DNA from 4 places in the Streptomyces sp. NPDC057565 genome. Region 1 is predicted to be linked to each of the others. Evidence: riboswitches for the same ligand, from Rfam matches in the RefSeq annotation. Region 1 holds a riboswitch; each other region holds the start of a gene.
The links. A riboswitch is a leader RNA that binds a small molecule or an ion and turns the genes downstream of it on or off. The one in region 1 is predicted to bind thiamine pyrophosphate.

Region 1 (7,211 bases):
CACGACCCGTGCGCGGGAGCGGTCGCCGCCGACCGTCTGCTCGCCCGCCCGGACCGGCCCGACGCCGTCTACGGGCTCTTCGATCCCAATGGCACCGATCTGCTGGCGGCCGCCCGCCGGTACGGCCTGCGCGTCCCCGAGGACCTGCTGCTCGTCTGCTGCAGCGAGTCCACCGTGTACGCGACGACCGAGCCGCCCATCACCACGCTCTCGCTCAAACCGCGCCGGATCGGTACGGCGGTCGTCCAGCTCCTCATCGACGCCATCGAAGGCGTCGACCAGGACGGCCCGGTGGAACAGGTCATACCGACAGAGCTCATCGTGCGGACGTCCTCGCAACGCCGTCCGCCCCGCACCACGGTCAGCGCCCCGCGGGCCCCTTCAAGGGATTGATCAGCACAATTGAGACAAATCAACTGGTGAACCTCGCGTGCGCCCGGATTCACCACCCCTGGTGCGTCACACAGCACGATCCGCATTCCTATGATGGGCGCACGACACCGCGGACCACCCCGACCAGCAGGGCCCGTCAGGTGTACGGCGGCGCGACGGTGGTGGAGGGGTCGATGACACAGGGGGCCGGTCAGGAACCCGTGGTGCGGACGGCGACGTTGCGTGACTTCCGCGTGCCGCCCTATGCGCAGACTCCGGTGCCACCCACGGCGCCGCATCCGGGCAGTGCGGTTCCGGCGGACGAGCCGGAGGGCTACACCCCCACCGCGCGCGATCTTCCCGTGATCAACCTCGGTGACACCGTCCAGGTGCAGACCGTCCCCGACCCTCGGCCCGCCCAGGACCCGGGGCTCGGACCGCTGTACGTCGTCGGCGACGTCCACGGCTATCTGGACGAGCTCCACGCCGCCCTGGTCGAACAGGGGCTCATCGACGCGGAGGGCCAGTGGGCCGCGGGCAACGCCCGGCTCTGGTTCCTCGGCGACTTCACCGACCGCGGTCCGGACGGCGTCGGCGTCATCGAACTCGTCATGCGCCTGTCCGCCGAGGCCGCGGCCGCGGGCGGCTACTGCAAAGCTCTGATGGGCAACCACGAACTGCTGCTCATCGGTGCCAAGCGGTTCGGCGACACACCGGTGAACTCCGGAGCCGGCACCGCCACGTTCCAGGCCGCCTGGCTGCTCAACGGCGGCCAGAAGAACGACATGGAGCGGCTCCAGGACCACCACCTCCAGTGGATGTCCCGGCTCGACGCGGTCGTCGAGGAGGACGGGCATCTGCTGATGCACTCCGACACGACGGCGTACCTCGACTACGGCTCCACCATCGAGGACGTCAATGACACCGTGCACGCCATTCTCACGCGTAACGACGCAGACGAGTGCTGGGACCTCTTCCGCAAGCTCACCAAGCGGTTCGCCTTCCGCGACGAGTCGGGTCCGCAGGCGGTCCAGGAGCTGATGGCGGCCTATGGCGGACAGCGCATCGTCCATGGTCACAGCCCCATTCCGTATCTCCTCGGCGAGGTCGGCTCGGAGGATGGCGAGGACAGCTCCGGACCCGTGGTGGAGGGCCCGCACGTGTACGCGGACGGGCTGGCGATCGCCATGGACGGCGGCGTGACCATGGCCGGAAAGCTACTGGTCGTCAAGCTGCCGTTGCATGACTGACGGTCTTCGGGGAAGACGCATCCACGACCTGACCACGCCGAACACTGGGCCTATTTACGGAAACCCCCTGTCACCCCGTGCCGTGGGCGCTCTACCATCGGCGTATCAGTAGCAGGCTCTCCTCCGTTTCCGCCCAACTGCCCGGCCAAAGCGGGTAGTCAGGCCCAACGGAGCATCGGGGGATGCACATGAACAGCGCTCCGCACCTGCTGGCCGAGGACCGACCCGAGTACGAGCGGATCCTCGGCGATGCGCTGCGTCACGCTCACGAACGACCGGATCTCGCCGGAGTCGGCGAACGGCTCAACGCGGAACAGCTGCGCACCATGGCACTGAACGCCACGGCGCTGATCACCACGGCGGCGGCCACCGAGTACGACCACTATGTGAAGGCCCGCGAAGAGCTGCGCGGACCGGCAGCCGACTCCGCCCAGGGCTCTGGCCTCGGCTCCGACGTGGACGATCCGGACCGGCCGGGCGCCGGGATAGGGGCGGTCGTCACGGTCCTGGCGCCGATGCTCGCGGGCACCGCCGCACTGATCTTCCTGCTGGTCGGCTACCTGCTGAAGATGCTCAGCCGACCCCCCTTGTTCGCCGACACCATGGTCGCCGCCGGGTGGTTCTTCGCGGCGGTCACTGCGGCCGCGATACTGGCCGCCGCCGTCGGACTGCTCATCACGGCGCTGCGCAACGGATCGACCGCGCTGCCCGCCGAGGACGCCGAGGACGAGCTGCCGGAGGAGGTGGCGCGCGCCAGGGAGGCCTGGCGTCATGCGCTGCTGGAGCGCGGCATCCTGCCGTTCCTGCGCGACGCACTCGCCGATCCCACCGCACGTGCCGCATCGCGCGCACCGCAACCGTCGGCCAACCGAATCCCGAAGATCGGCTACAGCAGACCGGACTTCACGGGGCCGGACGAGGGGCCGGCGGCAGGCCCCCGCCCGTCGTTCACCAGCCCGGACTTCACCAGCCCGGACTTCGGCGGCCCGGAACACGAACCGGACTGACCGGGCGCCGCGACCCGGTCCTGCCTCGTGAGTGGTGGTGGATCACCAGCCGTGTGGCTCCCCGTTCTCGCCGTCCGTGCTGAATCCATACGCCTCGCCGTCCCCGAGCAGCCGGGACATCGTCATCCGTACCCAGGGCCATCTCCCAGGACATGACAGGAGCGTCACTCACCCCTGCGCCTCCCCTTCCGGCCCGGCACACGCGGGAAACGTAACGGCTACCAGCGACAGTCGGCGGGTGGCCGGTGGAGCGGCCCGCGGCTCCCCCGGTGGTTTCCGGGGGCCGCGGGCCGTTCCGGTACGGCCACTCAGTCGGTGAGCGGGAGGTACACCCGGTTACCGGCGGCCGCGAACTCCGCCGACTTCTTCATCATGCCCTCGGCGATCTCGGCCTCGGTCGCCGCGGGCTCGTCGCCGCCGAACTGCTCCGAGATGCTTCGGCTGATCTTCATCGAGCAGAACTTCGGGCCGCACATCGAACAGAAGTGGGCCGTCTTCGCCGGCTCGGCCGGCAGCGTCTCGTCGTGGAACTCCCGCGCCGTGTCCGGGTCGAGTGCCAGGTTGAACTGGTCCTCCCAGCGGAACTCGAACCGCGCGTCCGACAGTGCGTCGTCCCAGTCCTGCGCCCCCGGGTGCCCCTTGGCGAGGTCCGCGGCGTGGGCCGCGATCTTGTAGGTGATGACGCCTGTCTTCACGTCGTCCCGGTTGGGCAGGCCCAGGTGCTCCTTGGGCGTGACGTAACAGAGCATCGCCGTCCCCCACCAGGCGATCATCGCCGCGCCGATGCCCGAGGTGATGTGGTCGTACGCCGGGGCGATATCGGTGGTCAGCGGGCCGAGCGTGTAGAACGGCGCCTCCTCGCAGATCTCCTGCTGGAGGTCGATGTTCTCCTTGATCTTGTGCATCGGGACATGGCCCGGACCCTCGATCATGGTCTGGACGCCGAACCGCTTGGCGACCGAGTTGAGCTCGCCCAGCGTGCGCAGTTCCGCGAACTGTGCCTCGTCGTTGGCATCGGCGATCGAACCGGGGCGCAGTCCGTCACCCAGCGAGTACGTCACGTCGTACGTCGCGAGGATCTCGCAGAGCTCCTCGAAGTTCTCGTACAGGAACGATTCCTTGTGGTGCGCCAGGCACCACGCGGCCATGATCGACCCGCCGCGGGAGACGATCCCGGTCTTGCGCCGGGCGGTGAGCGGGACATACGGCAGCCGCACGCCGGCGTGGACCGTCATGTAGTCGACGCCCTGCTCGGCCTGCTCGATCACGGTGTCCTTGTAGATCTCCCAGGTCAGCTCCTCCGCCCTGCCGTCGACCTTTTCGAGGGCCTGGTAGAGGGGCACGGTGCCGATGGGCACGGGGGAGTTGCGGAGCACCCACTCACGGGTGGTGTGAATATTGCGGCCGGTGGAGAGGTCCATGACCGTGTCGGCGCCCCATCGCGTCGCCCAGGTCATCTTCTCGACCTCCTCCTCGATGGAGGAAGTGACCGCGGAGTTGCCGATGTTGGCGTTGACCTTCACCAGGAACCGCTTGCCGATGATCATCGGCTCGATCTCCGGGTGGTTGACGTTGGCCGGCAGGACCGCCCGGCCGGCCGCGATCTCCTCGCGTACGACCTCGGGTTCGACGTTCTCCCGGATCGCCACGTACTCCATCTCCGGGGTGATCTCTCCCCGGCGGGCATACGCGAGCTGGGTGACGGGCTGCCCGTCGCGGCTGCGGCGCGGCTGACGCGGACGGCCGGGAAAGACGGCGTCGAGGTTACGCAGTCCGCCGCGCGGCGAGGTGTGCTTGAGCCCGTCGTCCTCGGGGCGGACGGGGCGGCCCGCGTACTCCTCGGTGTCGCCACGGGCAATGATCCAGTTCTCCCGCAGGGGTGCGAGACCGCGCCGTACGTCGGTTTCGGTGGCGGGATCCGTGTACGGCCCCGACGTGTCGTACAGCATCACGTCCTTGCCGTTGGTGAGGTGCACCTTTCGCACCGGCACCTGGAGGTCCGGGCGCGGGCCCTGGACGTATCCCTTGTGCCAGCCGATGGACTTTCCGGCCTCGTCGCTCTGGTTCGAGGCAGGCGTGCGTGCGTCCGATGTGGTCATGAGACCTACTCCCTACGCCGGCATTACCCGGTAACAGGTTCGGCGGTCGGCGCAGCCTGTCCCGTACGGATGTACGGATATCAGCGCCCTCTCAGCCCGGTGCTCCGAGCTCCCGCGTGTGCAAAGGTGCCACCACGCTAGCGCCTGTTCCGGCGTGCTGGACAGAGGGCCTGTTCCTTCTTGCGATGATCGCCCGGTGACATCCCTCCAGAGCGCCCCCGAAACGCAGGACCATCAGCACGGGCATTCGCACAGCCACGGCCCCGCTGCACCGGTCTCCAAACATCTGCGCAAGGTCATCGCGGCCGTGCTGATCCCCTTCGCCACGGCGGTCGTTGTCGGCCTGATGGTCCTCTGGCCGGGCGGTGCACCCGCGCACGAGCGCACCGGTGTCGGTTTCGACCGGCAGACCCAGCAGGGCAAGGTGGTGAGCGTCGACAAGGTCGACTGCAAGGACGTGAACGCCGCGCAGACACCGGTCACGGGCGGCACCACGACGCCATCGGGGGGCGCGGGCGCCGGCCAGGAACCAGGGCTGTGCGAGAAGGCCACGGTCGAGGTGACGACCGGGCACGACAAGGGGCGCACGTTCGTCGAAATCGTTCAGCCCGACGCCCCCCGGCAGTTGCGCGAGGGTCAGGGGGTGGTCGTGGCGTACGCCCCGGACGCGCCCCATGACCTGCAGTACTCCGTGACGGATGTGAACCGGAAGTTCCCGATGGCACTGCTGGCCGGGATCTTCGCTCTCGCAGTGGTCGTCGTCGGCAGAATGCGCGGGTTGATGGCGCTGGTCGCGCTCGCCGTGTCGTTCGCCGTACTGACCCTGTTCATCCTCCCCGCCATCCTTCAAGGGTCGAATCCGCTGCTCGTCGCAGTCATCGGGGCCAGCGCGATCATGCTCATCGCGCTCTACATGTGCCACGGTCTGACCGCCCGTACCTCGGTCGCCGTCATCGGCACGCTGATCTCACTGCTGCTCATCGGGCTGCTCGGTTCGCTCTTCATCGGCTGGGCGAGCCTGACCGGGAACACCGACGACAACACCGGTCTGATCCACGGCCTCTACCCGCACATCGACATGAGCGGCCTGCTGCTGGCCGGCGTCATCATCGGTTCGCTCGGTGTGCTCGACGACGTGACGGTCACCCAGACGTCGGCGGTCTGGGAGCTGCACCAGGCGGACCCGGCCATGGGTGCGCGAAAGCTGTACCGGGCAGGGATCAGGATCGGTCGCGACCACATCGCCTCGGTGGTCAATACGCTGGTACTCGCCTACGCGGGCGCCGCGCTTCCCCTCCTGCTCCTGTTCTCGATCGCGCAGAGCAGCGTGGGGGCGGTGGCCAACAGCGAACTGGTGGCGGAGGAGATCGTCCGGACGCTGGTCGGCTCGATCGGACTGGTCGCCTCGGTGCCGGTGACGACGGTGCTCGCGGCACTGGTCGTCTCCGCGGACCGCACAGGGCTCGGCGCGGAAGCAGGAGCTTCGGCACCCGTACGGGGCGGGAGGGGCCGGCGTCGCAGGGCGAGGCATTGAGCACCTCGACGCGGAGCACATATCACCCGTTCGGCAGATACGGCGTTCGATCGGCCGGTGGGCCGTGCGCGCAGTCCTCCTCAGCCGGCGTTCTGTTCCTTGGCCAGGATCCGGCCGAGCGCCTCTTCCAGGCTGCCCTCGAAGTCACTCAGCGTGCACTCCTGCCCGAGGGGCACGAGCTTGTCCGTGCGGTCGAGAAACGCGACGAGTGGCGCTGTACCGGCCCTGAACAGGGCGCGATCCGTCCCGACCTGCAGCCGGATGTGGACGTCGGAGAGCCCCTCGGGCTCCGTGGGACTGATGTGCACATCGCCGTCGCCGCTGGGGCTGTTGAGGCCGTCCAGCAGCAGCTCGCGGCCGAAAGCCCAGGTGACAGGGGCGTCGCCGGGCAGGTGGAAGGTCATCCGGATCGCATACGGATCGCCCACCTCGTACCGGAGTTCCACCGGGATACGGAATGAGAGCTCCTCCGAAACGAGAAAACTCATCATGACCTCAGCTTGAACCGACTCGCGCATCGTCCAACCCCGCAGTAGATGAATCTGGCCAGGAACGATCCCCCTTGGCCCTATTGACGCCATCGTGGTGCACGCGATAGCAGATCACAAGGAGTGATTTTTCAGATACTGATAGAGAACACGAACGAACGCAAGAGGCTCGCCACTTCACTTCGTAGTCGTTCGACTGCGGGGAGCAATCGATCTTCTTGGTCGACAGGCATGGAAATCGCCATGGCGGCTGCAGTGAATCCGGCCGTGATCGGGATGGCCGCGCAGACCGTCCCCAGGGCGTACTCCTGTCGTTCGATGACAGGTTCCATTCGCTCCAGCAACCTCAAACGCTCAAGAAGCGCCGGTCGGTCCCGCAACGAGTAGCGGGTGAGCGGCTGCACGGGGTGACGGTCCAGATGGTCCTCACGGGCCTTCTCGTCGAGCCGGCTGAGCAGACA
Region 2 (7,211 bases), on a different contig from region 1:
CGAGCACCAGCAGCACGGCGACGATCGCGGCGAGCATTCCGCGCCGCGGCCCGCGTCGGGCCTGCCGGTCCTGCTCGGGCGTCAGCGGCGGGGGCATCTCCAGCCGGCTGGTGTGGTGGGCGGTGCCCTGACCGGCCGGGAGTACCCGTGGGATCACGCTCGTGCGGTCCTCGGCGGCGTCGTGCACCTCGGCGAGGGCCTGCGGCGGTACGGCGTCCAGTTGTTCGTCGGTGAGCGCGGCGCGCGCGGTGCGGGCCTCGGCCAGCAGGGCCACCGCGTCGAACGGGCGGACCTCGGGGTCACGGGCGGTGGCGCTCGCGACCAGGTGGTCCAGCTCGACCGGGAGCCCGGGGACGACGGCCGAGGGGGCCGGGACGTCCTCGTTGAGGTGCTGGTAGATGACCTGGGCGGGGGAGTCCCCGGTGTGCGGCTTGGCGCCCGTCAGCATCTCGTACAGCACGACACCGCAGGCGTACACATCGGTGCGGGTGTCCGCCGTGCCGTGCTCGATCTGCTCGGGGGCGAGGTAGGAGACGGTGCCCAGGACGGATCCGGTGGTGTTGGTGTCGGAGCCCACGGCCCGCACGAGACCGAAATCCGCGACCTTCACCCGGCCGTCGTCCCCTATCAGGACGTTCTCCGGCTTCATGTCGCGGTGCACGAACCCCGCCCGGTGTGCGGCACCGAGCGCTGCGAGGACCGGCTCCAGGATGTCCAGGGCGGCGCGCGGCTGCAGGGCGCCGCGCTCGCGCAGGACGTCGCGCAGCGTGCAGCCCGCGACGTACTCCATCGCCAGGTAGACGTACGCCCCCTGGGCGCCCTGGTCGAAGACCGCGACCACATTGGGGTGCGCGAGCCTGGCCACCGACTTGGCCTCGCGGATGAAACGCTCGACGAACGAGGCGTCGGTCGCGAGCGCCGGGTGCATCACCTTGAGGGCGAGCACCCGGTCGAGCCGGGTGTCCATGGCTCGGTAGACCGTGGCCATCCCGCCCACGGCGATGCGGGCATCGACGCGGTAACGGCCGTCGAGCAGCTGCCCGACAAGCGGGTCCTGGAGGGTCATATCCACGCAGTCGAGTCTACGAGCCGGCGCGGACACGGCTGACGGGCCGGGGCGATCCCGGGGCCGTACTGCAGCCGAGCCGTGACAGGGACATGCACTTCAGTAACGTACGGACCCGGGAGCGTGCGCTCAGAACGCCGGCCGCTCCGGGTCCAGCACCGCCCGCCCCTCCACCGGTGAGGAGGCCTCGGCGAAATGGCGCCGCGGGATCCGGCCCGCGCGGTACGCCAGCCGCCCGCCGTCCACCGCGTGCCGCATCGCGGCCGCCATCAGCTCGGGCTCCTGCGCCCGGGTCACCGCCGACGCCAGCATCACCGCCGCGCACCCCAGCTCCATCGCGAGCGCCGCGTCCGAGGCGGTCCCGGCGCCCGCGTCGAGAATGACCGGAACCCGGGCCTGCTCGACGATCAGCTGGAAGTTGTGCGGATTGCGGATGCCGAGCCCGGAGCCGATGGGGGAACCGAGGGGCATGATCGCCGCGCATCCCACGTCCTCCAGTTTCCGGGCGAGCACCGGGTCGTCGCTGGTGTACGGCAGGACGGTGAACCCGTCGTCCACCAGGGTCTCCGCGGCGTCCAGCAGCTCGATCGGGTCGGGCAGCAGAGTCCACTCGTCGGCCACGACCTCCAGCTTGATCCAGTCGGTGCCCAGCGCCTCGCGGGCCAGCCGGGCGGTCAGCACGGCCTCGCCCGCGGTGAAGCAGCCCGCCGTGTTCGGCAGGACGCGGATCGAGAGGCGTTCGAGGACGGAGAGGACCGAGCCCTGCACGGTCGGGTCGAGGCGGCGCATCGCGACGGTGGTCAGCTCGGTGCCGGATGCCGTCAGGGAGCGTTCGAGCACGTCGAGGCTGGGCGCCCCGCCCGTTCCCATGATCAGTCGGGAGCCGAACGTGGTGCCGCCGAGGGCGAAGAGATCGTCGGACATGGTCAGCCTCCCTGGACGGCGGTGAGGACTTCGATCCGGTCGCCGTCGGCGAGGGCGGCGACCGCCCAGCGGCTGCGCGGGACGACGGTCTCGTTGAGCGCCGCGGCTACCCCGGAGGGCGCCGCCGTCAGAGTCGCGACAAGGGTCTCCAGGGTGGTCCCCGCGGCGATCGAACGGGGATCGCCGTTCACGGAGACGTTGAGCGGAAGGGAGTCGGTCATGCGGGCTGCTCCTGACGTACGGAGGAGGAGGGCGGTACGGGGGCGGGTGCGAACCGCCCGGGGGCGAAGGGGCGGGCCACGGCCGGCAGCTCGCCGGTGGTCAGCAGCTCGGCCATGGCGTCACCGGTGACGGGGGTCAGCAGGACGCCGTTGCGGTGGTGGCCGGTGGCGAGGTGGAGGCCGGGCAGGGCGGTGGGACCGAGCAGCGGGGCGTTGTCGGGGGAGGCGGGGCGAAGGCCGGCCCGGGTCTCGGTGAGCGGCAGTTCGGTGATGCCGGGCACCAGCTCGTGGGCGTCGCGCAGCAGCTCGTACACCCCGCCCGCCGTGACGGTGGTGTCCCAGCCCATCTCCTCGCTGGTCGCGCCGACGACGAGCTCTCCGTTCTCGCGCGGGACGAGATAGACATGGCTGCCTCGGACCACGGCCCGCACGGTGCGAGTGAGGAACGGTGCGTACGCGGCGGGCACCGTCAGCCGGAGCACCTGTCCCTTTACGGGCCGCACCGGGGGAACGACCTCGTCCGGCAGCCCGGCGAGCCGCCCGCTGCGGCTGCCCGCGGCGAGTACGACCTGGTCGGCGGCCAGCACCGTACCGGCCGCGAGTACGGCTCCGGCGGCCCGGCCCCGTGCCACGCCGAGGCGTTCCACCCAGTCGCGGTGGAAGACCACCCCGGCCCGCTCGCAGGCCGTCAGCAGAGCGGCGGCCAGCCGGCGGGGATCGACCTGGTGGTCGCCGTCGACCCGCAGACCGCCGCGCACGCCCGGCGCCAGCATGGGCTCCAGCCGGCGGCACTCACGGCCGGTGAGCCACTCCGACTCCAGCCCCGAACGCTGCTGCAGCGCGTGCAGCTCCCGCAGATGGGCGCGGTCGTCGGAGTCCAGGGCGACCGCCAGGGTGCCACAGGCGCGGAAGCCGATGTCCTGGCCGCTCGCCGCCTCCAGTTCGGCCGCGAAGGCCGGGTAGCGCGCGGCGGACGCGACATTGAGGCCGAGCAGCATCTGCTCGCCGTAGTGGAGTTCGGTGACGGCGGCGAGCATCCCGGCCGCGACCTGGGCGGCCCCGCCGCCCGGTTCGGGGTCGACGACCGCGGTGCGCAGACCGTGCTGCGCAGCCCGCCAGGCGGTCACCAGACCGATGATCCCGCCCCCGATGACGAGGACGTCGGATCCTTGTGCGGATACGGATGTGTTCCCGGAAGAACGCATGGGCGTCCAGCCCCTCCCTTCGCCGGCATGACCCGGATCAGGTTCGTACGGTCGGAGGCCGCCCAGCCTCCCTCTCAGCCCGGTGCGTCCGGGCTCCCGCGAGTGCCTTACGGTGGCCACCCTAGACCCCGTCCCCCGGACCCTGTAAGGGAGCAGTCACCGTGGCCCGTTCGCTCGACGGACTCGTCCTCTCGCCGGTCGCCGACCAGGCGCCGGGCCAGGTCGGCACCCGTACCCGCTTCACGTACCACGAGGAGGACGGCCGGATCTGGGCCGAGTACGCGGGCGGCGACGTGGTCCGGGGCCATCTCGTCGGCACCAGGACCGCCGATCGACTCGACTTCCGGTACGTCCAGTTGAAGCAGGACGGAACGACATCCTCCGGACACTGCCTCTCCACCGTCGTCGACCTCCCGGACGGCCGGGTGCGGCTGGACGAGCGGTGGGAGTGGGAGTCGCAGGAGGGCAGCGGGACGAGCGTGGTCGAAGAACTGTCTGGCTGACGGATCGTCAGATGCTTAAGGTGGACAGGTGAGCGAGCAGCAGACTGAGCAACCAGACCGGCGGACCGAGCGCCGCATCGTCATCGTCGGTGCGGGCATGGCCGGTGTGCAGACCGCCGTGGCCCTGCGGGAACAGGGCTTCACCGGCCCGGTCACCCTGATCGGAGCCGAACCCCACCAGCCCTACGACCGGCCGCCGCTGTCCAAGGCGGTGCTGCTCGGCAAGGCCGAGGACTCCGCCTTCGACATCGACTTCGAGGCGCTCGACATCGAGCTGCAACTGGGCCGCGACGTGACCGGCGTGCGGTCCGCGGCGCACGAACTGGACACCCCGACGGGCCCCGTCCCGTACGACGTCCTGGTCATCGCCACCGGCGCCGAACCGGTCGAGCTCCCCGGCTCGGAGGGTGTGCGCGGCGTCCACCTGCTGCGCACCTTCGACGACGCCGCACGGCTGCGGCCGGTCCTCGGTGAGCAGCACACCGTCGTGGTCGTCGGCGCCGGATGGATCGGCGCGGAGTTCGCCACCGCGGCCCGCGCCGCGGGCTGCGAGGTCACCGTCGTCGAGGCCGCCGACCGGCCGCTCGCGGGCGTCCTGCCCGCCGAGGTCGCCGCCCCGATGGCCCGCTGGTACGGGGAGAGCGGCGCCGAACTCCTCACCGGTGCGCCGGTGGCCCGCATCGAGCCCGGCCGCGTGGTCCTCGCCGACGGCCGCGCACTCGAGGCAGGAGCGGTGGTCGTCGGGATCGGTGCCCGGCCCGCCACGGCCTGGCTGGCCGGCTCCGGCATCGCGCTCGGACCGGACGGATCGGTGACCGCCGACGAAGCGCTGCGCACCTCGCTGCCCGATGTGTACGCCGTCGGGGACTGTGCCTCCTTCCCCTCCGCGCGGTACGGCACGCGCCTCCTCGTCCACCACTGGGACAACGCCGTCCAGGGGCCGCGGACCGCCGCCGCCAACATCATCGGCGCCGGATCCGGCGGGGCGCCGCAGCCGCTCACGTACGACCCCGTGCCGTACTTCTGGTCCGAGCAGTTCGACCGGTTCGTGCAGTACGCGGGCCATCACGGGGGCGCCGACACGCTGCTGTGGCGCGGTGAGCCGGACGGTCCCGCCTGGTCGGTGCTCTGGCTGCGGGACGGCGCGCTGGTCGCCGTCCTCGCCGTCGGCCGGCCGCGCGACCTGGCCCAGGGGCGCAAGCTCATCGAGGCGGGGGCGCGGCTCGATCCGGTGCGGGCGGCCGATCCCTCCGTACCGCTGAAATCGACGGTGCGTCAGTAAGAAGCCGACGGATCCGTGACGGGTCCGGTGTCCAATCTCCGTTGTGCGGACGCCTCTTGGCTGCCGGGCAAAAAGGGTGCACTGTACAGCTTTTGGATCACCGGACCCTGTCCGAAGGAGGTACATGTCCCCCTACCGATGGGTCCGCGCGCTGCGCGGAATCTTCATGGCGGCGGCCCCTGCCGAGAGGTGCAGGTCACGGTGGACGGGCGCCCTGCGGGCCTCGCCCAGCCGTATCCGGTCGTCCACTCCGGCGGCACCGTGCCGACCCTGTGGCGGCCGATCCCGGCCATCGAGGGGGTCCGCGAGGCCCTGAAGGGATGAGTCCGGGTATCGGCTGTCAGTGCGGGATGGCAGGCTTGTCCTGTGACCGAGATTGACGCAAAGATCGATGCTCTCGTCCCTGCCTGGCTCCACCTCCCCGACATCGCAGAAATGTTCGATGTCGAGGTGACGCGCGTGCGGCAGCTGGTCAAGGAAGGCCAGCTCATCGCCGTACGACGTGGTGAGAACCGGGCGCTCCAGGTGCCTGCTGCCTTCATCGACGGCAACAAGGTGGTCAAGGGCCTCTCCGGCACCCTGACGCTCCTGAGGGACGACGGCTTCTCCGACGAAGAGATGCTGGAGTGGCTCTTCACCCCTGACCCGACCCTGCCGGGTACCCCCGCACAGGCGCTGAGCGAGAATCGCGGCACGGAGGTGAAGCGCCGCGCCCAGGCGCTCGCCGTCTGACCGGGACGACCGCACGAGGGGTGCGGGCCGTGCGCCTCCGCACGGCCCGCACCGTCGCATCGAGCCGCCCCGTCGTACCGCTCCGCACCACCGGTCGTACCGCTCCGTCCCAAGGGGGAACCGCACCATGCCCACGCCTCGCGCGCTGCTGTCCGACGCCCGGCTCTATCTGTGCACGGACGCCCGCAGGCGCGAGGGGGACCTCCCCGAGTTCCTCGACGCCGTGCTCTCCTCCGGTGTCGACATCGTCCAGCTGCGCGACAAGGGCATGGAAGCGGCCGAGGAGCTCGAACACCTCGCTGTCTTCGCCGACGCCTGCAGGCGCCACGGCGCGCTCCTCGCGGTGAACGACCGGGCCGATGTCGCTCATGCCATCGGCTCCGATGTGCTCCACCTCGGCCAGGGGGACCTGCCCGTGCCCGCCGCCCGGGCCATCATCGGCGAGGACGTGGTGATCGGCCGCTCCACACACGCCGAGTCCGAGGTCGACGCGGCCGTCGCCGAGCCCGGCGTGGACTACTTCTGCACCGGACCCTGCTGGCCCACCCCGACCAAGCCCGGCCGGCACGCCCCGGGCCTCGACCTCGTGCGGTACGCCGCCTCGCTCGGCCGGACGCGCCCGTGGTTCGCCATCGGCGGGATCGACGCGGACAACCTCGACGAGGTGCTGGACGCGGGGGCGCGCAGGATCGTGGTCGTACGGGCCATCACCGAGGCCGACGATCCGGCCGCGGCCGCCGCCGGGCTCGCGAAGCGGATCAGGGCGCGCGCCGACGTCTGACAAGCACGTCGGGAAAGTCGCGGGGCAGCCATGAACGACCGGGTTCGCCCGGGGACTGCGCGAAGGGTGTCCGAGGGGTGGACAAACCACCAGTCAATTCGGGCAATTGCCGCTGGTCTGGTTGGGGCACCGTCGAGCCCTGGTTAACCTTCAGTATGGCCCTTGGCACTCCTTCTACCAGGACAGATCACGCACGCACCGTGCGTGACCTTCTCGCGACCGGCAAGACGTCGTATTCGTTCGAGTTCTGGGCGCCCAAAACCGAGAAGGGCGAGCGGAATCTCTGGAATGCGCTGCGCCGTGTCGAGGCGGTGAGGCCGAGCTTCGTCTCCGTGACGTACGGTGCCGGCGGCTCCACCCGGGCCGGAACGGTGCGGGCCACCGAGCAGATCGCGGCCGATTCCACGCTCACCCCGGTCGCCCATCTGACCGCCGTCAACCACTCCGTCGCCGAACTCCGCAACATGATCGGACAGTACGCGGACGCCGGAATCAGG
Region 3 (7,211 bases), on a different contig from region 1:
TGCTCGGGAAGCGGCTTCGTGAGGCCCCTCTCACGGCGATCCACCACGGCCCGCTCGCGCGCGCGGAGCAGACGGCGCAGCTGGTCTGCGAGCAGCTCGAAAGTGTCCCCCTGCAGCCGTCCGAACTGGCCGGCGATTACATCCCCTACTTGCCACAGCGCGAGGAGCTGCCGTCGGAATCGGCCGATGCCATGCTCGGTCGCCTGGCCCAGTTCCCAGCCGAGGAACGCGAAAATGGGCCGGAACTGGCCCGGGCAGCTCTCGCGCAGTTCACCGGACCTGTCGCCGGTAACGAGCCGCGCCACGAACTCGTCGTCACGCACAACTTCCTTATCGGTTGGCTCGTCCGGGCTGCCCTCGACGCCCCGAAGTGGCGCTGGATGGGCATCAACCACGCCAACGCCGCGCTGACCGTCATCCGCTATGCGTCCGACCGGCCCTCATCCGTGCTTTTCTACAACGACATGAGCCACCTGCCGGCCGACCTTCGCTGGACCGGCTTCCCGCCCGACCTCCACGTCTGAGGGCAACGACCCTCCACTGCATCGGCAGTCACCAGACGAAGAAGGTGGTTCGGGGCCCCGATGCCGGCGGTGCCGACGTCGGGGCCCGTACCGGTGGACGGTCAGGCGGCCTTGAGCTGTGCGGCGATCTTCACGACGCGTTCGGCCTGGATGCGAGCTGCCGTGCGGGTGGTGTCGTCGACGGGGTTGTTGCCCTGGGCGTCCACGTGGGAGGTGCCGTAGGGGTTGCCGTCGACGAACTTGGCCGGGTCGGTGAAGCCGGGGGTGACGGTGATGCCACCGAAGTGGTGGACGGAGTTGTAAAGGGCGAGCAGGGTGGATTCCTGGCCGGCGTGAGGGGTGGCCGTGGAGACGAAGCCGCTGTAGACCTTGTCGGCCAGCTTGCCCTGGGCCCACAGGCCGCCGAGGGTGTCGATGAACTGCTTGAGCTGCGAGGAGACGTTACCGAAGCGGGTGGGGGTACCGAAGATCACGGCGTCGGCCCACTCGACGTCCTCGGGGGTGGCCACCGGGATGTGGGCGGTGGCGGTGTGGTTGGCGGCCCAGGCGGCGTTGGAGTCGATGGCGGCCTGCGGGGCCAGCTCGGCGGCCTTGAGCAGGCGGACCTCGGCGCCGGACTTGATGCCGACGTCGTGCAGTTCCTTGGCGATCTCGGTGATGGTGCCGGTGGCGGAGTAGTAGACGATTGCGAGCTTCACGGGGGTGGTCATGGGGCTTTCCGTTTCGTTGCGGGATAAGTGGGGGCGGATCTAGCCGACCGGTCGACTATTTAAAACTAGACGACCGGTCGAGAACTGTCAAAGGTGTGCGGCGCCATGGGGCTGATCGCCGCAGGGCGGATCGCGGCCTCGGATCGGCCGAGGCGGCAAGTCGCGCGGGGGCGTCAGGCGGATGTGGCCCGGCCGGCGTACAGGGTCGGCTCTGGGAAGGGTGTGCGGATCGTCACGCAGAGCTTGTGCCGCGGCGCCTTTCGGCTTTTGGCCAGTTGCGTACGTGGCATTCCTCGTGCGGGTCGGCCTGGATTCCGGCTCCTGTTCCGGAGTCGGATCCGTCGATCGGCAGCACGCGGGCCGACGCGGTCATGCGAGGCTCTCGTTCCGGGTACCGAACCATGCCCGGGCGTACGCGCGGGCCGACGCGCGCGGGTCCTCGGCGGCGCAGATGCCGGAGACGGCGGCGGCTCCGGCCGCCCCTGAATCCCGCAGGAACGGCAGGTCGGCCGGGGTGACGCCGCCGATGGCCACGGCGGGCAGGCCGCTGAGCCGGGCGAGGCGGGCGAAGCCGGCATGGCCGAGTGGGGCCGGGGCGTCCGCCTTGGTCCGGGTCGCGTGCAGTGCGCCGATGCCGACGTGGTGGACGCGTGCCGGATCCTCGGCGGCGGCGCGCAGTTGATCGGGGGTGGCCGCACTCAGGCCCAGCACCGCGTGCTCTCCGATCATGTCGCGTACGGCGGCCGGTGGTAGATCCGACTGGCCGACGTGAACCCCCGTCACGCGTGCGTCGGCGGCTCGGGCCGCCAGGTACACGTCCACCCGGTCGTTGACGATCAGCGTCACTCGTTCGGGCAGGACGTCGGCCACCTCCAGCACCGTACGCAGGAACTCCCTCCCGGTGGCGTGCTTCTCCCGGATCTGCACGGCGGTGACGCCTCCGGCCACTGCCAGGGCGACGGTCTCGGCCACGCTCCGGCCGCGGGCCGTGCACTGGGCCGTGTCCGTAACCAGGTAGACCGACAGATCCACCGGTGTCGTGGTCACGAGAGAGCCGCCCGCTCGGCGAGATCCGCTGCCCCCAGCGCGGCGAGCGCGTCCAGGAACGCGACGGCGAAGCCGCCGGGCCCGGAGGCCTCCTTCGCGGCCAGTTCGGCGGCGACCGTGTACGCGGCGACGGCGGCCACCACCGCGGCGAACCGGTCGTCGTCGACCGCTGCGAAGGCTGCCATCACCGCCCCCAACGCGCAGCCGCCACCTGTCACCCGGGTCAACAGGGCGTCCCCGTTGGCGATCCGGGCACTGCGAACCCCGTCGGTGACGAAGTCCACGGGTCCGGAGACGGCGACCACACAGTCGGTTGTACGGGCCAGCTCGCATGCTGATTCCTCGGCGGCCTCGACGCCATGGGAGGAGTCCACGCCGCGGCCGCCGTCGCCCGCGCCCGCGAGCGCGATGATCTCGGACGCGTTGCCCCGGATCACCGTCGGCCGCAGCTCCAGGAGCTCGCGTGCCAGCGCGGTGCGCACCGGCAGCGCGCCGACCGCCACCGGGTCGAGGACCCACGGAGTACCGGCCGACGTCGCTGCCCGCGCGGCCTCGACCATGGCGGAGCGCTGCTCCGCGTGCGGGGTGCCGAGATTGATCAGGACACCCGAGGCGATCCGGGCGAACGGGCCGGCCTCTTGCGGAATGTCGACCATGGCCGGTGAGGCGCCCAGCGCCAGCAGGACGTTGGCGGTGAAGCCCGTGACCACCGAGTTGGTCAGGCACTGAACCAGAGGGGAGTCCGCCCGGACGCGGGCGAGGGCCTGCGGGGCGAAGGCGGTGTGATCGGCGGATGTCGGGGGCATGGGATATCGCTCCGTGGGGGGAGGGAAGGGGGTGTTCGGGTGCTGGGGCCGGCGGCAGGTCAGTCCTGCGGGCGGGGGCGCAGCCGCAGCGGCGCGTAGACGGCGAGCGCGACGAGGAACGCCACGTAGTACGAGAGGTCGGCGCCGTGCAGGGCGGCCGCCACCGGGCCCACGTACAGACTGGTGTCCATGAACGGCACGGCCGCGGCGAAGGCGACGGCGAAGGCCAGCAACGGGGGCCATCCGGACTGCGGCCGGGCGGTCTCGGCGGCGAGGTCGATCGCGGCGCCGCCCCGTGCTCGGGCCCGGGCGAGCCAGTCGACGATGACGATCGCCACGAACCCGGGAATCCAGTAACCGACGAACAGCAACACGTTCTGGAAGCGGGCAGTGGTGTCGGCAGCGTGCATCCACAGCACCAGGGGGAAGCCGAGCACGGCGGCGAGGGCGGCGGCCGCCGGGCGCGGGAGGCGCACTCCGACGGTCTGCAGAGCCAAGGAACCGCTGTAGTCGTTCATGGCGTTGCTGCAGAGGGCCGCCAGCGCCACGGCGAGCAGTCCGAACGCACCCAGCGCGCCACCGCCCAGCAGCCTGTCCACACCCGCGGCGGTCTGGTCGGTCAGTACGGACGCGCCCAACAACCCGAGGGCCTGGACCGCCACTAAGGACACCACAAGGCCCAGCAGCGTGAACCAGAACATGCGTGGGCGTGAGGCGGTGCGCGGCAGGTAGCGGCTGAAGTCGCTGGCGTACGGAGCCCAGGACAGAGTCAGGCTCAGCGCGATGGTACTGGTCAGGACGAACGCGCCGGCCTGGTCGGCGCCGTGGGCGGTGCCCGAGCCGACCGGGTGGACACCGTCGAGCAACCGCCAGGCGATCAGCGCGAACGCGGCCGCGAGCACGAAGGTCATGACGATCTGAAGCCGGTGGATGGCCTCGTAGCCCAGGACACCGAGGGCCCCTTGGGCCACCATCATGGCCAGGACGCCGATCCAGAACGGCCAGCCGCACAGCCGCGCGAGCGCGTCCCCGCCGAACAGCCCGATCAGCGCGTCCCAGGCGACCGAGGACAGCCACTGCAGGATGCCGGGTACCGTCACGGCCCGGCCGAACGCGAGTCGGGCCAGTGGCAGTTGACCGGCGCCGGTCTGGCTCCCCCAGGTGCCCAGATAAGCGGTGGGCACCGCGCCGAGCACGGTGCCCAGCACGACGGCGACGAGCGCGGTGGCGAAGTCCAGGCCGAGGGCGATGCCGACAGTGCCGGTGAACACGCCGGTCATGGTCAGGTTGGGAGCGAACCACACGGTGAACAGGCGCCCGGGACCGCCGTAGCGGTTGCTCTCGGGGACCGGCTCGATGCCGTGCGTCTCGACGCGGAGGTCGCCGGGGGCCGCCGGCATCCGCCCGTCGAAGACGGTCTGCCGGCCGTCGGCGGGCAGCCCGCCGGAAACATGCGTCAAAGGCATGGAAGACATCCCTCCGCCAGTACGAACTGGTTCAGGTTCGACGGGTGTGATCTCAGCCCTCGGGTGGGGCACCCCGTGTCCGGTACGACGGACAGACTAACCTCATCCCTGTGAACACCTGTACGCAGGAGTGCGTGGCAACGACGCGGTGGATTCGTCCGTGGTGCCGATGCGCGGTCGGCTCACGGGGGCCTCTGCTGGAGCGTCACAACGCCGGAGTCGGCGCTTCGACAGGAGAAAGAGCTTGCTCGGCCCATATGGTCTTGCCGTCGCGGTCGTAGCGGGCGCCCCAACGGGAGGCGAGCTGGGCCACCAGGAACAGGCCGCGGCCGCCCTCGTCCCCGGTGCGCGCGCGGCGCAGATGCGGGGCGCTGAGGCTGCCGTCGGAGACTTCGCAGATGAGGGCTGCGGCGCGGATGAGACGCAGGGCGATGGGGCCGTGCGCGTGCCTGATGGCGTTGGTGACCAGCTCACTGACCATCAGCTCGGTGGTGAAAGTGAGTGGTTCCAAGCCCCAGGTGGCGAGCTGACGGGTAGTGAGGTTGCGGGCGTGGGCGACCTGCGCGGGGTCGACCGGCAGTTCCCAGGAGACGACCCGGCCTGCTTCCAGTACGCGGGTGCGGGCAAGCAGCAGGGCAGCGTCATCGGATCGGTGCTCCGACAGCAGGGAGGCGACTACGGCATCGCAGAGCTGTTCGAGCGGTCGGGTGGGGCCGGCCATGGTGCGGGACAGCCGGTCGAGCCCGGCGTCGACGTCCCAGCCGGGTGCTTCGATGAGGCCGTCGGTGTAGAGCGCCAGGACGGAGCTGTCCGCGAGACGGCGTTCAGCGGTTTCGAAGGGGAGACCGCCCAGCCCCAGGGGCGGTCCGGGCGGGATGTCGTCGAGGATCTCCACCGCACCGTCGGGCTGCACCAGGACGGGTGGGGGATGACCGGCGCGCGCGAACGCGCAGATGCGCGAGACAGGGTCGTAGACGGAGTACAGACACGTGGCGCCCTCGCAGTCGGGATCCTCCTCGATGAGACGGATGACGAGGTCGTCGAGCTGGGTGAGGACCTCGTCGGGAGGGAGATCGAGGTCGGCCAGGGTATGGACGGCGGTGCGCAGCCGCCCCATGACGGCCGCCGCGTGCAGGCCGTGGCCGGTGACGTCTCCGACGACCAGGGCGACGCGGGCTCCCGACAGGGGCAGGACGTCGAACCAGTCCCCGCCCGCTCCGGCGTGCGCGGCGGCCGGCAGATACCGGTGGGCGGTCTCGACGGCGGGGTAATCGGGTAGATCGTGCGGCAGCAGGCTGTGCTGCAGGGCCAGGGCGGTGTTGTGCTCGCGGGTGTAGCGGCGGGCATTGTCGATGCATACGGCGGCGCGGGACGAAAAGTCCTCGGCGAGGGACAGGTCCCCTTCGTCGTAGGGCCGAGGATCCTGGTTGCGGCCGAGGGTGGCAACACCCAGCGTGATGCCGCGAGCCCGCAGCGGCACCACCATGTACGAGTGGAAACGGAACCTGCGGATCTTCTCGGCCCGCCGGGCGTCATGGACGAACCACTTGTCGGGGTCCAGTTTCCGCACCAGAACCGATTGCCCGGTGGCCAGGCTCCGGACCTGTGGAGTGCCCGGGTGGAACGCCACTGCCTCGCCCACCACGAACACGGCCTCCGGGGCGTGCTCGCGGATGGAGCGGAGTCCCGATCGGTGCGCACGCACCCCCCCTGCCACCGGCCCGGGGGCCGGTTCCTCGCCCCGCACCGTTGCCTCCAGCAGGTCGATGGCGACGAAGTCCGCGAGTCCGGGAACTGCCGCGTCAGCCAGTTCCTGCGCCGTGCGCTTCACGTCCAGCGTGGTGCCGATGCGCACGCCGGCCTCGGTCAGCAGCGCCAGCCGCTGCTGGGCCTGATAGCCGTCGGTGATGTCGACGTACGTCTGGCACATGCCCAGGACGCGGCCGGCCGGGTCTGTCAGCCGGAAGGAGGAGGCGGAAAATACGTGGTCGCGGTCCGGATCGGACGCAAGCCGGCTGTGCACCTGGAAGTCGACCACCGGCTCGCCGGTGTCCCGCACCCGGCTCAGGACCCGGTCGATCGTCGGGGCCGAGTCCGGTGAGTCATCGCCGATGCGACGGCCGATGAGCCGCTCGGCGGGCAGGCCGGTCACGCGCTCCGTCGCGGCGTTCACCCACAGGTACCGCAGCTCGGTGTCCATGACGGTCACCGGGATCGGGGACTGGCTGAAGAGCGCCTCCAGGATCGCGCGGTCGACCTCCTCCCGCTCCACCGCCCGCGCGTCGGCGGCCCTGACGGACCAGCCGGCCCGGCCCTCCTTGCTGAGCAGCGGTCGCACGCGCACCGCCACCGACACCTCGTGCCCGTCGCGGTGCCTCATGCCCAGTACGCCGTCCCAGCTCTGCCCGGCTGTATGCCGTACCTGGGCAGCCACCGCCGCTTCCCGGTCCGCCCGGGCGGTCAGCAGATCCACCGCCGGCTTTCCGCAGACGTCTTCCGCGGGGTATCCAAGAAGTGCTTCCGCCTGCGGGCTCCACAGAAAGATCGCGCCGTTCTCCGCCACGTATGCGATGGCCATGCACGCCCCCGACAAAGGGTCTCCCGACCCTGCGTCGAGGCCCCCGGAATCCTTGGGTACGCGCACCGGCACCACCTCGT
Region 4 (7,211 bases), on a different contig from region 1:
GTCGGCCATGCCCACTGGACGGAGGAACTGCCCGCCTGGCCACTGCTGCGGACGCTGGCCGCGGGCCGGCCGATGGAGTCCCGCATCGCCCTGGTCGACACCGTGGACGAGGCCCCCGAGGCACTCGCCCGGCTGTCCGGCTGACCGTCCCGTCCGGCCGAGTGGTTCAGATCGCTGCGAGCCGGTTGACCAGCGCGTCGAAGAACGCCTCCCAGCCGTCCTCCGCCGCCGCGTACTGCTCGGCCGTGAGGTTGCCGCCGCGCTGCTGGAAGACCATCTCGGTGGTCTTGTCGCCGCGATCGGTGAACGTGACGGTGACGATCTCGCCCTCGACGTCGTCGGGCGCGGTCGCGTCCTTCAGTGTGAAGACGAGCCGCTCGGGTGCGACCACCTCCCGGTAGACACCGTGGAACGGCATCTCGGTGCCCGGCACCACGATGACCAGGCTCCACGTGCCGCCCGGCCGGACGTCCATCGACACCCGGTCGAGCGGCACCTCGGCGTCCCCGCCGTACCAGGCGGCGAAGTGCTCGGGGGTCGTCCAGGCTTCGAAGACGAGTTCCCGCGGGGCGTCGAAGATACGGCTGATGTCGATGCCCTCGCGTGCCGATTCAGTCATGGTCCCTGTCCTTTTCGGAGTCGTTCCCGATCTTCTGCAGCTGCTTGAGGTGTTCCCCGAGACGGTCTAAACCGCTCTCCCGGAACGCCCTGTAATGGTCCAGCCACTCCGTGGCGTCCGCCGGCGGCGCCGCCTGGACAGCCCTTGGAGGAGCTCAGAACACCGCGGGCAGCACCACTGTCTCCGACACGTCGAAGGTCACGCCCACCGGCGCGCCCTCCTGAGGGGTGTCCCTCAGCGGGCACTCCGCCTCCAGGACCGGACCGCTCTCGGGGTGGAGGGTCACGGCGACATGGTTGCCCCGGAAGGTGCGCGCGCCGACCGTGCAGCGCAGCCCGGACTCCGGGGATCCGAGCCGTACGCCCGCCGGACGCACCAGCAGAGCGCACGGACCCTGCGGCGAGCCGTCCGGCACCGGCACCTTCCCCCACGCCGTACCGGCCGCCGCGCCGGTCACCGTCGCGTCCACCACGTTGTCGAAGCCGAGGAACCGGGCGACGAACGCGGAGGCGGGGCGCTGCCAGACCTCCAGCGGGGTGCCCGCCTGGGCGATACGCCCGTCGCGCATCACGACGACCCGGTCGGCGAGGGCGAAGGCCTCGCCCTGGTCGTGGGTGACGGCGAGTACCGTCGTCCCCAACCGGGCGAACAGAGTGCGCAGTTCGACGACGAGGCGTTCGCGCAGACTGCGGTCCAGCTGGCCGAGCGGCTCGTCCAGCATCAGCAGCTTCGGCCGCGGGGCGAGCGCCCGCGCGAGGGCGACGCGCTGCTGTTCTCCGCCGGACAGTGCGGCGACGGCCCGCCGTTCGGCGCCAGGCAGGCCAACCAGTTCGAGAAGTTCGGCAACCCTGCGGTCCTGGTCGCCGCGTGTGACACCGTGCATGCGCAGCCCGAAGGCGACGTTGGCGCCGACATCCCGGTGCGGAAAGAGCTGATGATCCTGGAACATCAGGCCGAGACCGCGCCGGTGCACCGGCACCCCGGTCTGGTCGACGCCGTCGAGGAGCACCCTGCCGCCGTCCGGCGGGTGCAGTCCGGCGACCACGCGCAGCAGGGTCGACTTGCCGCTGCCGCTGGGCCCCAGGACACAGACGATCTCGTGGTCCGCAACCTTCAGATCCACCGCGTCGAGGGCCGCCCGCTTCCCGAAGAGGACAGTGGCGGATTCCAGTGTCAGCATGTCCAGAACACCCCGAGCATCGTCAGAACTCCCCGGACCGGTCCGGGCGGATACGTTCGAGCAGCAGCAGCGACACCGCGCACACCAGCATCAGAATCGTGCTGAGCGCCATCGCCTGCCCGTAGTTGAGCTCCCCGGACCGTCCCAGCAGCCGCGCCACGGCCACCGGCAAAGTCGGGTTGTCGGCCCGCGCAATGAACACCGTCGCCCCGAACTCGCCGAGCGACACGGCGAACGCGAAGCCCGCCGCGACCAGCACCGCTCTTCGCACCAGCGGCAGATCGACCTCGCGCCAGGCCCGCAGCGGCGACGCCCCGAGCACCGCCGCCGCCTCCCGGAGCCGCCCGTCCACCGCCCGCAGGACCGGCAGCATCGTCCGTACGACGAAGGGAACGCCGACCAGCGCCTGGGCAAGCGGCACCAGGATCCACGAAGTCCTCAGATCCAGCGGGGGCTTGTCCAGGGTGATCAGAAAGCCGAAGCCGACGGTGACGGCGGACACCCCGAGAGGCAGCATCAGCAGCGCGTCGAAACCGCGGACCAGCCGCTCGGCCAGGGGGGTCCCCCCGGCCGAGTCCGTTCGAGGCCGGGGGAGCGTCAGCGCGGCCGCCGCGAGCCCGCCGACGAGCAGCGCGATCGCAGTCGCGACCAGCGCGTACCGCAGTGAGTTCCCGACCGCTTCGAAAGGTGCGACCAGGAACGTGCTGCCGCTCGCCTCCACGGACTGCAGGGCGCGGTAGTAGCCGAAGCCGTAGCCGCCGGGGGCGTCCAGCGAACGCTCCACGAGCACACCGAGCGGCAGCAGGATCAGCACCAGCACCGTCAGCAGGACCCCACCGAGCAGCGCCCACTGCCCGGCGCCGCGCGGCCTGCGGGACGTCTGCGCCGGATCGACCAGCTTCAGCGCCGTTTCCCTGCGCCGCACGGTCCACGCGTGCACGGCCAGGATCGCTCCGACCGCGGCGAACTGAACCAGCGTCAGCACGGCAGCCGTCGGAAGGTCGAGGAGCTGGGCGGTCTGCCGGTAGATCTCGACCTCCAGCGTGGAGTAGGCCGGACCGCCGAGGATCTGTACCACCCCGAAGGAGGTGAACGTGAAGAGGAAGACCATCAGCCCGGCGGCGGCCACTGCGGGCGCGAGGGCCGGCAGAGTGACCCGCCGCCATGCCGCGAACCGCCCGGCGCCCAGCACCCGGGCGGCCTCCTCCTGCCGCGGGTCGAGCTGCGACCACAGCCCGCCGACGGTCCGCACGACGACCGCGTAGTTGAAGAAGACATGGGCGAGCAGGATCGCCCACACCGTGGTGTCGAGACGCACGCCCGCCAGTTCGTCGAGGAAACCGCCGCGCCCCAGCAACGCCAGAAAGACCGTCCCCACGACGACGGTCGGCAGAACGAACGGCACGGTGACGACCGCCCGCAGCACCTGCTTGCCGGGGAAGTCGAAGCGGGCGAAGACATACGCGCCGGGCAGCGCGATCAGCAGCGTCAGCGCGGTCGACGCGAGGGCCTGCCAGGTGGTGAACCAGAGGACGTCGAGGATGTCCGGCCTGGTCAGCACCTCGCCGATCCGGCTGAACTGCCAGGCGCCGTCGGCCTTCAGCCCGCGGCCGACGATCGCGACGACGGGGTAGGCGAAGAACAGCGCGAAGAACGCGACGGGCACGGCCATCAGACCGAGCCGCACCACGCTCCCCCGCCACGCCCCTGCGCGCCGGGGGGCCGCGAGCCGGGTCCGGTCGCGCGAGCCCTTCCCGCCCGCGCCCGGACCGCGTACGGGAGTCTTCGCTACTTCACTACGAGCGAGGACCACGACTGGACCCACTGCTCACGGTTCTTGGCGATGGCGTCCGGGGCCACTGTGGCGGGCCTGTCGACCGTCGCGCCGAACTCCGTGAAGAGCTCCGGCAGCTTCGCGTCCTTGGTGACGGGGTTCACGAACATGTTGAGCGGCATGTCCTCCTGGAACTTCTTGCTGATCAGGAAGTCCAGCAGCGCCTTGCCGCCCGCCTCGTTCTTCGCGCCGTTCAGCAGACCGGCGAACTCGATCTGACGGAAGCACGTCCCGGTCGCGACGCCGGTCGGAGCCTCGCTCGGCTGCGGCTTCGCATAGAGCACCTCGACCGGCGGGCTGGAGGCGTACGAGACGACGAGCGGCCGGTCCGCCTTGGCCTTCTTGCCGCCCGCGGACCCGGAGAACTCCTCGTTGTACGCCTGCTCCCAGCCGTCGACCACCTTCACGCCGTTGCTCTTCAGCTTCTTCCAGTAGTCCTGGTATCCGCTCTCGCCGTAGGTGGCCACGGTCCCGAGGAGGAAGCCGAGACCGGGCGACGAGGTCGCGGCGTTCTCCGTGACGAGGAGGTTCTTGTACGCGGGCTTCGCCAGGTCGTCGAAGGTCTTCGGCGGCGCGAGCTTCTTGTCGGCGAAGTACTTCTTGTCGTAGTTGATGCAGATGTCGCCGGTGTCGATCGGGGTGACCCGGTGCTTGGCCGCGTCCAGCTGGGAGTCGGCCGCGACCCGGTCGATGCCCTTCGCCTCGTACGGAGTGAACAGTCCGTTGTCGAGGGCGCGGGAGAGCAGCGTGTTGTCGACGCCGAAGAACACATCACCGCGCGGGGAGCCCTTGGTCAGGATCTCCTGGTTGAGAGCGGCGCCTGCGTCACCGCTCTTCAGCACCTTGACCGTGTAGCCGGTCTCCTGCGTGAACGCCTTCAGTACATCCTTGGAGGCGTTGAACGAGTCGTGGCTGACAAGGGTCACGGTCTTCGAACCGGAGCCCTTGGTGTCGCCGGCCCCCGAGGCCGAGTCGCCGGAACTGCCGCAGCCGGCAAGTGCCGTGACGCCGAGCGCGGCGGCGACGGCCGTCGCCGCGAGCTGCTTGGTCCCACGCGTGGTGCGGGTGGTGCTCATTATGAATTCCTCCTGGGTTTTGACCAGGAAGAGACGCGGCCCTGCCCTTGGAGAAGCGGGCAGGGCGCAACAGCATGAGTTGATGACCGAACTTCCTACCCGGAATGACCCGGGCGAGGTTCAGAGGGTCTGCGGCCAACCTGTCCTCGGTGCCGCACTCTCAGCGCTGTGGCGCTCCCCTGTCGGAATATGAAGTTGATTTCTGGCCCAGGTTACACGGGCCCTTTCGACCTCAGCGCTCGGATGCCGCCAGCTGCCCGCAGGCCCCGTCGATCTCCTGGCCGCGGGTGTCCCGCACGGTCACGGGCACTCCGTGGGACGCGATCGCGTCGACGAACGCCTTCTCGTCCTCGGGCCGGGAGGCGGTCCACTTCGAGCCGGGCGTCGGGTTGAGCGGGATCAGGTTCACATGGACCCGCTTGCCCTTGAGGAGCCGGCCGAGCAGGTCACCGCGCCAGGCCTGGTCGTTGATGTCGCGGATCAGCGCGTACTCGATGGAGATCCGGCGGCCGGACTTCTCCGCGTACTCCCACGCCGCGTCCAGCACCTCGCGTACCTTCCAGCGCGTGTTCACCGGCACGAGCGTGTCCCGCAACTCGTCGTCCGGCGCGTGCAGCGAGACGGCGAGACGGCACTTGAAGCCCTCGTCGGCAAAGCGCAGCATGGCCGGCACCAGGCCCACGGTGGAGACGGTGATGCCGCGCTGCGAGAGACCGAGACCGTCCGGCTCCGGGTCGGTCAGCCGGCGAATCGCGCCGACCACCCTCTTGTAGTTGGCGAGCGGCTCGCCCATGCCCATGAAGACGATGTTGGAGAGCCGCGCGGGCCCGCCCGGAACCTCACCGTCACGCAACGCCCGCATGCCGTCCACGATCTGGTGGACGATCTCGGCCGTCGACAGGTTGCGATCCAGACCGGCCTGCCCCGTCGCGCAGAACGGGCAGTTCATCCCGCATCCGGCCTGCGACGAGATGCACATGGTCACCCGCTCCGGGTAGCGCATCAGGACGGACTCGACCAGCGTCCCGTCGTGCAGCTTCCACAGCGTCTTACGGGTGGTGTCGTCGTCGCAGCTGATGTGCCGGACCACGGACATCAGGTCGGGGAACATCGCCTCGGCGAGCTTGTCCCGCGAACCGGCCGGGATGTTGGTCCACTCGGCCGGGTCGTGCGCGTACCGCGCGAAGTAGTGCTGCGACAGCTGCTGCGCGCGGAACGGCTTCTCGCCGATCGCGGCGACGGCTTCCTTGCGCTCGGCGGGCGTGAGGTCGGCAAGGTGCCGCGGCGGCTTCTTGGTTCCGCGGGGCGCGACGAAAGTGAGTTCTCCGGGCTTAGGCATGGTCCGTCCAGTGTCGCAGACACGCCGTGGCAGTAGTGGCCTTCACCAGCTCAGGAGGGATGAGGGGCACACGAGCCCGGTCGACGTCGGCCGTCATCAGTCGACGTCGACGGCCTTTTGGCGGCCCACGGACGGCCCGGCCGCATGCAGGACAGTGACCGATCGCACCACAGGCAGGTGGTGCGCACAACGGCCCACCGCGCCCTAGAATCGAATATGTGTCCGAAAACTGCTCTCGCCCGGATCGCCCGCGCATCGTTCGCGAGTGCCAGACGTACCAGCTGGGCGAACCGGTCGCGCCATGCCGAGCCGGAGAAACGCGAGGCTGAGGCACACAGGGGTACCCGACCTGCCTCCATCGGCACCCGCCCGTGCCCGTACCGCCGACCCGACAGAGCCAAGAGAGCGAGGAGTGCTTTGAGTCGCGAGCTGCCGGACCCCGAGGACACGCGTGACGCACCGATCGTCGTGCACCGAGCAGCAGGAGCGGGTGGCCGTCGAGTGACGATCCGCGCTCGGACCGCGGGCCTCGCCCGCAGCGACGCCGACGTGGTCGAGTTCCTCCGCCGCGCCGGCCTGCCGGACGCCGACGACGTGCTGGACGACCCCCGGTGGGTGGAGTGGCAGGGCGGCCGACCACACGAGTACGGCGCGGCCCGATAAGGGACTGTCCGGACAGGTTGGCGGCGCGACTGTGCTCGCCGGGGAACTGAACGGCTGCGGCCGCGCATGAGACTGTGAGCCGGTGAGATCGGGGCTCAAGGGCGATCAGTGATGTTGTTGCCCGAGACGCAGGTCGAACGGCGCCTGTGTCCCGTTCCTGGCCGAGTTCTCCGGGCTGAGGCACGGTTCGTCCGTGTCGCGGACAGAAGAGTGAGGGCCCGCCGTCCTGTGGACGACGGACCCTTACATGGAGAAACTCAGGTCGGGATGGTGGCGGCCCGACTTCTCAGGTGGAGCCGACGAAAAGCACCAGCAGGAGCCAGACCACCGGAGCGGTCGGCAGCAGCGAGTCCAGTCGGTCCATGATCCCGCCGTGACCGGGCAGCAGCGTGCCCATGTCCTTGATCCCCAGATCCCGCTTGATCATGGACTCGCCCAGGTCGCCGAGGGTGGCGCTGGCAGCGACGGCGAGGCCGAGCAGCAGCCCCTGCCACCACGTG

Region 2: it holds a riboswitch for thiamine pyrophosphate, as region 1 does, so the genes downstream of both, thiO (glycine oxidase ThiO) here and thiC (phosphomethylpyrimidine synthase ThiC) in region 1, are expected to answer to the same signal.
Region 3: it holds a riboswitch for thiamine pyrophosphate, as region 1 does, so the genes downstream of both, ACFU8W_RS00435 (purine-cytosine permease family protein) here and thiC (phosphomethylpyrimidine synthase ThiC) in region 1, are expected to answer to the same signal.
Region 4: it holds a riboswitch for thiamine pyrophosphate, as region 1 does, so the genes downstream of both, ACFU8W_RS31750 (thiamine ABC transporter substrate binding subunit) here and thiC (phosphomethylpyrimidine synthase ThiC) in region 1, are expected to answer to the same signal.

The regions. Positions count from the first base shown of each region.
Region 1 is NZ_JBHVFU010000002.1:476,864-484,074, reverse strand. It holds gene ACFU8W_RS06235 (LacI family DNA-binding transcriptional regulator) at 1-393, shown strand, start outside; gene ACFU8W_RS06230 (metallophosphoesterase) at 567-1,622, shown strand; gene ACFU8W_RS06225 (hypothetical protein) at 1,805-2,629, shown strand; gene thiC (phosphomethylpyrimidine synthase ThiC) at 2,938-4,728, opposite strand; TPP riboswitch at 4,721-4,854, opposite strand; gene ACFU8W_RS06215 (YibE/F family protein) at 4,925-6,262, shown strand; gene ACFU8W_RS06210 (SsgA family sporulation/cell division regulator) at 6,343-6,780, opposite strand; gene ACFU8W_RS06205 (IclR family transcriptional regulator) at 6,882-7,211, opposite strand, start outside.
Region 2 is NZ_JBHVFU010000003.1:331,968-339,178, forward strand. It holds gene pknB (Stk1 family PASTA domain-containing Ser/Thr kinase) at 1-1,072, opposite strand, end outside; gene ACFU8W_RS08750 (thiazole synthase) at 1,196-1,990, opposite strand; gene thiS (sulfur carrier protein ThiS) at 1,993-2,211, opposite strand; gene thiO (glycine oxidase ThiO) at 2,208-3,416, opposite strand; TPP riboswitch at 3,414-3,526, opposite strand; gene ACFU8W_RS08765 (hypothetical protein) at 3,578-3,919, shown strand; gene ACFU8W_RS08770 (NAD(P)/FAD-dependent oxidoreductase) at 4,017-5,201, shown strand; gene ACFU8W_RS08775 (peptide-N4-asparagine amidase) at 5,340-5,525, shown strand; gene ACFU8W_RS08780 (Rv2175c family DNA-binding protein) at 5,568-5,933, shown strand; gene thiE (thiamine phosphate synthase) at 6,061-6,714, shown strand; gene metF (methylenetetrahydrofolate reductase [NAD(P)H]) at 6,870-7,211, shown strand, end outside.
Region 3 is NZ_JBHVFU010000001.1:87,143-94,353, forward strand. It holds gene ACFU8W_RS00415 (histidine phosphatase family protein) at 1-524, shown strand, start outside; gene wrbA (NAD(P)H:quinone oxidoreductase) at 626-1,234, opposite strand; gene thiE (thiamine phosphate synthase) at 1,604-2,281, opposite strand; gene thiM (hydroxyethylthiazole kinase) at 2,278-3,087, opposite strand; gene ACFU8W_RS00435 (purine-cytosine permease family protein) at 3,147-4,553, opposite strand; TPP riboswitch at 4,545-4,639, opposite strand; gene ACFU8W_RS00440 (SpoIIE family protein phosphatase) at 4,759-7,131, opposite strand.
Region 4 is NZ_JBHVFU010000025.1:55,465-62,675, reverse strand. It holds gene ACFU8W_RS31770 (LOG family protein) at 1-144, shown strand, start outside; gene ACFU8W_RS31765 (SRPBCC domain-containing protein) at 167-619, opposite strand; gene ACFU8W_RS31760 (ABC transporter ATP-binding protein) at 774-1,799, opposite strand; gene ACFU8W_RS31755 (ABC transporter permease) at 1,822-3,471, opposite strand; gene ACFU8W_RS31750 (thiamine ABC transporter substrate binding subunit) at 3,588-4,709, opposite strand; TPP riboswitch at 4,784-4,900, opposite strand; gene rlmN (23S rRNA (adenine(2503)-C(2))-methyltransferase RlmN) at 4,942-6,048, opposite strand; gene ACFU8W_RS31740 (hypothetical protein) at 6,466-6,711, shown strand; gene ACFU8W_RS31735 (phosphatidate cytidylyltransferase) at 6,998-7,211, opposite strand, start outside.